Regions from separate parts of the Pseudorhizobium marinum genome, predicted to be linked through region 1. Evidence: predicted binding sites of a transcription regulator. Region 1 holds the regulator's gene; the other holds the start of a gene.
What was found. Region 1 encodes LexA, which represses DNA repair genes until DNA is damaged. Its sites were predicted from a motif close to TGTTCNNNNTGTGTTCNG; they were not measured.
Positions count from the first base shown of each region.

Region 1 (4,320 bases):
CTTCTATGGCGCACCCCTTCGTTCCGCGGAGCCGCGGCGTCCTGCAGGCGCAGCGTCAGGCGGGCTGGAGCGGCGCATCTTTGCCCTTCGCGGCGCGATCGCCGAGCGGATCCGGGCGACCGTGCCGGGTGACGCCGGCGCCTTCGCGGCCGCCATTGTCACCGATGAGAGACGCGCGATCTCGCAGGAGACGACGGAGGCGCTGCGCATTTCCGGCCTTGCCCATATCGTCGCCATCTCCGGCCTCAATATGGCGCTCGCCGCCGGCATCTTCTTCGTCGGGCTGAGGACGATCCTGGGCTGGTTTACCGGCTTCGCGCAGGCCTGGCCGGTCAAGAAGATCGCCGCTTTCGGCGCGCTGCTGATGGCGACCGCCTATTACCTGATCTCGGGTTTCGCCATCTCGGCGGAACGCGCCTATCTGATGATGTCGGTGATGCTGATCGCCGTCTTCTTCGACCGGATGGCGATCAGCCTGCGCAATGTCGCGATCTCCGCGCTCGTCATCCTCGCCATGTCGCCCTCGGAAATCCTGGGGCCGAGTTTCCAGATGTCCTTTGCCGCAACGGTCGCGCTGGTTGCCGGCTATGCGGTCTGGAGCCGGCGAGCGGCCGACGCCGAGGCGACGTTCTTTCCGCCGCTCAAGGGCCGATGGGCCGTCGCCACGACCGGCTGGCATTTCATGGTCGGCATCTTCGTCACCTCCCTGATCGGCGGACTGTCCACGGCCATCTACTCCATGGAGCACTTCCACCGCCTTGCGGGCTACGGCCTGGCGGCAAACCTCGCCGTGATGCCGATCATCTCCTTCATCGTCATGCCGGCCGGTCTCGTCGGCATGCTGCTGATGCCCTTCGGGCTGGACGCTCCCTTTCTGACGCTGATGGGCCACGGTCTTTCCGCGGTGATTGCCGTGGCAAACCACGTGGCCGCCTGGGGCGGCGACGTCCCCGTCGGCCGCCAGCACCCCTGGTTCCTGGCAATCGCATCGGCCGGTTTCCTGCTGCTGGCGCTGCTGCGCACGCGTTTGCGGCTCGTTGGCCTGCCGCTTCTGGTGCTGGCCTTCCTGCTGAGCTGGCACGCGCAGCGACATCCCTCGGGCGATCTTCTGGTGGCGGAGGACGGTGCCCTCGTGGCGCTTCTCGGGCCGGCTGTTGCCACCAACCGTGCCCGCCCGCCGGACTTCATCTTCGATCAATGGCAGCGGGCGCTGCGGCTGGAACAGCCGCTAGCGCCGAAGGTGTCACCATCCGGAGATATCGCGGCGATTTTGGTCAGTGACCCTCCCGACCGGCTGCCCCTGGATCCGGATCAGCTGGCACAGGTCCGCACAGCGATGCGCGAGATGGCCCGGGTGGCGGAGGAGAGCAGGGGGCTCTTCCATTGCATGCCGAAAGCCTGGTGTCTGGCCGTCACGACCGAGGGAGCGTTGGTTGCGGTGATGGAGGACGGCCGGCTCACCGGCATCGGCTGTGATCTGGCGGCGGTCGTCGTTGCACCCCGCGCCCGCTTCGACCACTGCTACTCCGGTGCGCTACTGATCAGCGGCAAGGCGCTGCGAAAGACCGGCGCTCTGGAGATCCGCTTCAGCGGCAGCGAAGACATGCGGCGCTGGCAGGCGACTGCGGCGATGCGCGGTATAGACCGCCCCTGGACCCGCCATCGCCACTACGAATGGCGCAGCGACAGCTTTGACCCAAGTCTTTCCGAGTCGCTCTCGATGCTGCTCAGTGGTAGCGGCGGATGAGGCCGACGAGCTTGCCCTGAACCTTGACGCGGTCCGCCGGCAGGATGCGGGTTTCGTAAGCCGGGTTGGCGGCTTCCAGCGCGATCGAGGCGCCGCGGCGACGGAAGCGCTTCAGCGTGGCTTCCTCGTCGTCCACCAGGGCAACGACGATGTCGCCGGGTCCGGCCGTCTGGCCGTTGCGGATGATGACCGTGTCGCCGTCGAGGATGCCGGCCTCGATCATCGAATCGCCCTTCACCTCCAGCGCGTAATGTTCGCCTGGTCCCAGCATCTCGATCGGAACGGAAATATCGTGGGTATTGTTCTGGATGGCCGAGATCGGCACGCCGGCGGCGATGCGGCCCATCACCGGAACGGTCGCGCTGCCGCCCTCGTCGTTGGCGGCCCGCGCCGCAGGGGCGGGTACCGGCTTCGTCTTGCCGAGGCTGCCCTCGATGACGCTCGGCGAGAAGCCGCGACGCGGTTGCAGGCTGCTGCTGTAGGCCTCCGGCAGCTTGATCACTTCCAGCGCCCGGGCCCGGTTGGGCAGGCGGCGGATGAAGCCGCGCTCCTCGAGCGCCGTGATCAGCCGGTGGATGCCCGACTTCGAGGCCAGGTCCAACGCATCCTTCATCTCGTCGAAGGAGGGCGGTACGCCCGATTCCTTCATCCGTTCGTGAATGAAGAGAAGCAGTTCCTGCTGTTTGCGCGTGAGCATCGTGGCCCCTTCGGTGTGAAACAAATACGGAACAGACTGTATCTGTTCCACATGTGTTCCGCAAGGGTCAAAATTTCCGTCGAATTGCGCAGACGCCCCTTCCGGAAGAGGGCATAGCACGCTCTCATGAGGTCCGTATCCCGAGAGGAACCATGATGAACATCCGCAGCATCGATCACCTGGTCCTGCCCGTGTCCGGGCTGCCGCAGGCGCGCGCAGCGCTCCAGCGCCTGGGCTTCACGGTCGCCCCGGATGCCCGCCATCCGTTCGGGACCGAAAACGCCTGCGTGTTCCTGGAGGACGGCGCCTATCTGGAGCCGCTCGCCGTCGCCGACCGCGCGACCTACGACCGGTCGTCCGACACCGGCAATGTCTTCACCGCCCGCGACCGGCAGGTGCGCCGCATCTTGCCCGATGCCGGATTGTCCGCCGTCGTGCTGGCAACCGCTGATGCCGTCGCGGAAGATGCCGGCTATCGTTCGGAGGGCGTATCTGCCGGAGAGATCCTGGAGTTTTCCCGCAAGCTGTCGCTGCCCGAGGGTGGAGAGGTTACCGCGAGCTTTCGACTGGCCTTTGCCGCCGACGAGCGTTCGCCGGCTTTCTTCCTGTTTTCCTGCCAGCGGATCAACGCGCTCCCCCGCGACATCGGCGCCCTGGCGCGCCATGCCAACGGCGTCTCGGGCCTGCGGGAAATCGTGCTGGCTGCGGCTCGACCGGCGGAGGAGTGTCACCTCCTGGAGACGGTGCTGGCGGCGCAGGGCATGCGCCAGGGTGATTCCATCGTGTTCCAAACCCGCAACGGCATTCTGCGGGTCATCGAGGATCAAACGCCGCCCGACGCTTCCTCGTCCGACCGGGGCGCGATACCCGGCCTGCGCGGGCATTCGGTGGTCTTTGCCGTCGCCGATCTCGCCGTGACAGAGGCGGTCCTTGCTGCTAATGACGTGCCGTTCCTGCGCCGGGACAACCGCCTGATCGTGGCGGAGGCCACCGGGCAGAAAGTGGTATTTGCCTTCGAGGAGTAATGCGATGGACGTGAGCCCGAATTCTGAGGTCTATGCGGGCGAGGGCGCCGGCCGTGTGCTCTTCTCGCAGACGGCACGCTTTTCCCTGATTGCCGGCCCCTGCCAGATGGAGAGCCGCGACCATGCCTTCATGGTCGCCGGCGTGCTGAAGGAACTCTGCGGCAAGCTCGGCATCGGGCTCGTCTACAAGTCGTCCTACGACAAGGCGAACCGCACCTCCATCTCCGGCAAGCGCGGCATCGGCTTGGAGAAGGCGATGGAAGTCTTCGCCGACCTGAAGACGGAGTTCGGCTTCCCCGTCCTCACCGACATCCACACCGAGGAACAGTGCGCGCTGGTGGCGCCGACGGTCGACATCCTGCAGATCCCCGCCTTCCTCTGCCGCCAGACCGATCTCCTGATCGCCGCCGCAAAGACGGGCCGCGTCATCAACGTCAAGAAGGGCCAGTTTCTCGCCCCCTGGGACATGAAGAACGTGCAGTCGAAGTTCCTGGCCAGCGGCAATCCGAACGTGCTTCTGTGCGAGCGCGGCGCCTCCTTCGGCTACAACACGCTGGTCTCCGACATGCGCTCGCTGCCGACCATGGCGGCCATGGGCTCGCCGGTCATCTTCGATGCGACTCACTCGGTGCAGCAGCCGGGCGGCCAGGGCGGCTCGACCGGCGGCCAGCGTGAGTTCGTCGAGACGCTGGCGCGGGCGGCCGTCGCCGTCGGCGTCGCCGGCCTCTTCATCGAGACCCACGAAGATCCCGACAATGCCCCCTCGGACGGGCCGAACATGGTGCATCTGAAGGATATGCCGCGGCTGCTGGAAAAGCTGCTCGCCTTCGACGCCGTCAGCAAATCCGCCT
Region 1 covers NZ_JMQK01000026.1:33,663-37,982, reverse strand. Annotated here, with positions in the region: gene EO99_RS0122345 (ComEC/Rec2 family competence protein) at 1-1,747, shown strand, start outside; gene lexA (transcriptional repressor LexA) at 1,728-2,444, opposite strand; gene EO99_RS0122335 (VOC family protein) at 2,600-3,469, shown strand; gene kdsA (3-deoxy-8-phosphooctulonate synthase) at 3,474-4,320, shown strand, end outside.

Region 2 (4,320 bases), on a different contig from region 1:
GGCATCTACCCCGGCTGAGGATCAGACGTCACCCGGGTAATCCACCTTCATGAAATAGAGCCCTTCGGGCGGCGCCACCGGACCGCAGGCCTTGCGGTCCTTTGCCTCCAGCGCCGCGCGCACATCCTCTGGCGTCATCTTGTGCTCGCCGGCAAGTTTCAGCGTGCCTGCGAACGAGCGGATCTGATTGTGCAGGAAGCTCTGGGCCGAGGCGCGGATCTCGATGAGGTCGCCCACGCGCGTCACGTCCAGCCGGTCGAGAGTGCGCATGGGGCTCCTGGCCTGGCAATGGGTGGAGCGGAAGGTGGTGAAGTCGTGGTGGCCGACAAGCATCTGCGCCGCCGCATGCATGGCCTCGTGATCGAGCCCCTTCGGCAGCCACCAGGCCCGCCGTGCCTCAAGTGCCAGCGGCGCCGGGCGGCAGATGATCCGGTAGAGATAGTGGCGCCGCAGGGCGGAGAAGCGGGCATCGAAGCTGTCGTCCACCGCCTGGACGTCAAGGATCGCCAGCTTCTCTCTCTTCATTCCGAGGTGGGCGTTGAGCGCGTTGCGCAGCTTGTGGGGCTCCCAGCTCCGCGAAATATCCGCGTGGATGACCTGGCCCATGGCATGGACGCCGGAATCGGTGCGCCCTGCCCCGCGGATGGCGACCGTCTCGCCTGTCAGCGACAGGATTGCCTTCTCGATCGCCGCCTGCGCCGAATGTCCGTTCTCCTGCCGCTGCCAGCCGACATAGGGAGAGCCGTCATATTCGACCGTCATGCGGTAACGGGGCATCAGCCGAGCCTCATGCCGGGAAGGATCGGCGTTCCGCGCAGAAACTCCGACCCGTCAAGCGGCTTGCCGCCCGCCTTCTGGAGGCGTGCGAGCCGGACGGCGCCACTGCCGCAGGCGACGGAAAGACGATCATCCAGGACGGTACCCGGCTCGCCTTCGCCGGTCGCCAGCTCCGACGCCAGTACCTTGATGCGTTCGCTCTTGCCGTTGACGACAGCCTCCGTCCAGGCGCCCGGAAAGGGAGCAAGGCCGCGGATGTGGTTGTGGACCTCTTCGGCGGACCTCGAAAAATCGATGCGGGTCTCGCTCTTGTCGATCTTGGCGGCGTAGAGGACGCCGTCCTCGACCTGCGGCGTCAGCGGCAGGTCGTCCGCCTCCAGCTTGTCCATCGCCTCGACCATGGCGCGGGCGCCGACGAGCATCAGCTGGTCATGGAGTTCGCCGGCGGTGGTGTTTTCGCCGATCTCGACCTCGCGGGTGAGTGCGACGGGGCCGGTATCCAGTCCCTTTTCCATCTGCATGACCATCATGCCGGTCTTGGCGTCGCCCGCCATGATCGCCCGCTGGATCGGGGCGGCACCGCGCCAGCGCGGCAGAAGCGAGGCGTGGCCGTTGTAGCAGCCCAGCCGGGTGCCTTGGAGGATGGCTTCGGGAAGCAGCAGGCCGTAGGCGACGACGACCGCCACATCGGCCTGGAGGGCGCGGAAACGCTCCCGCTCGGCCTCTTCCTTGAAGTTCAGCGGCGTGAAGACCGGGATGCCCAGAAGCTCGGCCGCCTGGTGGACCGGCGACTTCTGCAGGTCGAGGCCGCGACGGCCGCCGGGGCGCGGCGGCTGGCTGTAGACCGCAACGATCTCGTGGCCCGCCTCCTTCAAGGCGCGCAGCGTCGGGACCGAAAATTCCGGCGTTCCCATGAAGATGATGCGAAGCGTCATCGTGATCCCGTCTGCGTTCGAGTGCACTCAGGTGGTAAGCCGCTGATGCCGAGCATCCAAAGGCTGTCGTCAGACAACGCGCGAGCGTGCAGCCTTGGTGAACTTCTTGATCACCATCTCACGCTTCAGCCGCGAAATATGGTCGATGAACAGGATGCCGTTGAGGTGGTCGATCTCGTGCTGCAGGCAGGTGGCGAGCAGGCCATCCGCCTCGACCGTCTCCTGCTTGCCGTCTCGCCCGATGTACTGGACCGTGACGGCGGCCGGGCGTTCGACCTCGGCGTAGTAATCCGGGATCGAAAGACACCCCTCCTCATAGACGGAGCGGTCGTCGGACGACGCCACGATCTCCGGGTTGATGAAGACCTGCGGCTTGTTCTCCTCGTCCTCGCGGGAGATATCGATCACCAGCAGCCGGCGCGGGACGCCGATCTGGACTGCAGCAAGGCCAATGCCCGGCGCATCGTACATCGTCTCCAACATGTCGTCGGCCAGGCGAAGGACTTCGGTGTCGACCTGCTCGAACGGCCTGGACGGCTGGCGGAGGATCGGATCGGGGAGAATGATAAGAGGCTTGATCGTCATCGCCTCCCATAGCGCATCTTTTTCGCGGATGGAACAGGCGAGAATGGTCTCTGAAGCGCTGCAGAGCCCCGATGTTCCTGTTTTGATCTTTCCACCGTTGCGATATCTGCTAGGGTGCGGGAATGGACAGCATCATCGACCTTCTGCACACATCTCTCCGGACCGTGCCCCCGACATTCTGGGTGATCCTCGTGATCGCGGCACTCGTCTGCGCCGCGGCGGTCTATGCCATTGCCTCCGCGCACCGGCGGGGCACAGAGGCGGCGCGCCAGGCGGCACAGGCGGAGGCCCGGCTGATCGAGCTCATGCGGCACCAGGCCGAGATGCAGGGACGCCTTGCGCATATGACGGAGACGCTGTCGCAGCGACAGTCGGAGCTGGGCCAGGCGGTGAACCAGCGGCTGGACGGCATGAGCCAGCGGCTCGGCAGCACGATCACCGAGCAGACGAAGTCCACGCACGAGAACCTGCGCCTGCTGCAGGAGCGGCTCGCCGTGATCGACGCGGCGCAGAACAACATCCAGAGCCTTGCCAAGGACGTTGTCGGGCTGCAGGCCATCCTCTCCAACAAGCAGACCCGCGGCGCCTTCGGCCAGGGGCGAATGGAGGCGATCGTGGCCGACGGGCTGCCGATGGGCGCCTATGAGTTCCAGGCGCAGCTATCCAACGGCAAGCGGCCCGACTGCACGATCAAGATGCCAAATGGAGCGCCGCCGCTGGTGATCGATGCGAAGTTCCCGCTGGAGGCATGGAATGTCTTTCGCGATGTGGCCGCACCCGAGGCGCGCAAGGCCGCCGCGGCGCAGTTTCGCCGCGATCTCGAGGTGCATATCCGCGATATCGCCGAGAAATACCTGATCCCGCGCGAGACCCAGGAGATGGCCTTCCTGTTCGTTCCCTCGGAATCGATCTTCGCGGAGATCCACGAACATTTCGACGGCGCCGTGCAGAAGGCGCAGCGCTTGCGCGTGGTGATCGTTTCGCCCTCGCTGCTGATGCTCTCCATCCAGGTGATCCAGGCGGTGCTCAAGGACCAGCGCATGCGCGAGCAGGCGCATCTGATCCAGGGCGAAGTGGCACATCTGATGGAGGATCTTTCACGGCTCGACGACAGGACGCGCAAGCTCCAGGGGCATTTCCTCGCGGCACAGCGGGACGTGGAGCAGATCCTCACCTCCTCCGACAAGCTTGTGAAGCGTGGCGCCAAGATCGGCGGGTTGGAACTGGAGAGCGTCACGGAGTCCGCCTCCGAGAGCGAGCCGAGCCCACCGCGGGCCGTGGAAAGCCGTAGCGGCCTGTTGAAGTTCCGGGTGGTTGACGAGGACTAAGCGCCTCGGGCAGTGTCGCCGCGAATTCAGCTTCTTCAAGGCAGCACACTATGATCACCGTCCTCGGCTCCATCAACATGGATCTCATCGCCACCACGCCGCGGCTTCCGGAGCCCGGCGAAACGCTTGCCGGCATCGGCTTTGCCACCGCCGCAGGCGGCAAGGGCGCCAACCAGGCGCTGGCGGCCCGCCGTGCGGGTTGCCGCGTGCGCATGGTCGGCGCGGTGGGAAAGGATGAGTTTGCCAGACCTGCTCTCGCGCTGCTGGATGAAGCCGGCGTCGATCTCACGGGTGTCAGCCCTGTCGACGGCCCGACGGGAACCGCCCTGATTCTGGTCGGCGGGACCGGCGAGAACATGATCGTCGTCGTCCCCGGCGCCAACGGCACCGCGACAGAGGCACAGGCGAAAACGGCGGTCGAGGCCATGTCGGGGGGCGACATCCTGATGCTGCAGCTCGAAATTCCGGGCACCGCGGTCGAGGCGGCCCTCAGGACCGCCCGCGCCCGCGGCGTCACCACAATCCTCAACACGGCCCCGCTGACGGATCAGGCGGCGCGACTGGCCGCCCTTGCGGATATCGTCATCGCCAACGAGACGGAGTTCGAGCTCCTGGCCGGCCGGTCCGACCTCGAACCGGCGGCACGAGAGGAAGCCCTGCTCAAGCTGCACGGGGAGACCGGCCAGACCTTCATC
Region 2 covers NZ_JMQK01000016.1:30,378-34,697, forward strand. Annotated here, with positions in the region: gene EO99_RS0117860 (hypothetical protein) at 1-18, shown strand, start outside; gene truA (tRNA pseudouridine(38-40) synthase TruA) at 22-777, opposite strand; gene fmt (methionyl-tRNA formyltransferase) at 777-1,712, opposite strand; gene def (peptide deformylase) at 1,782-2,297, opposite strand; gene EO99_RS0117880 (DNA recombination protein RmuC) at 2,420-3,625, shown strand; gene EO99_RS0117885 (ribokinase) at 3,676-4,320, shown strand, end outside.
Region 2: the regulator LexA is predicted to act here: its motif matches at 2,370-2,387, upstream of EO99_RS0117880 (DNA recombination protein RmuC).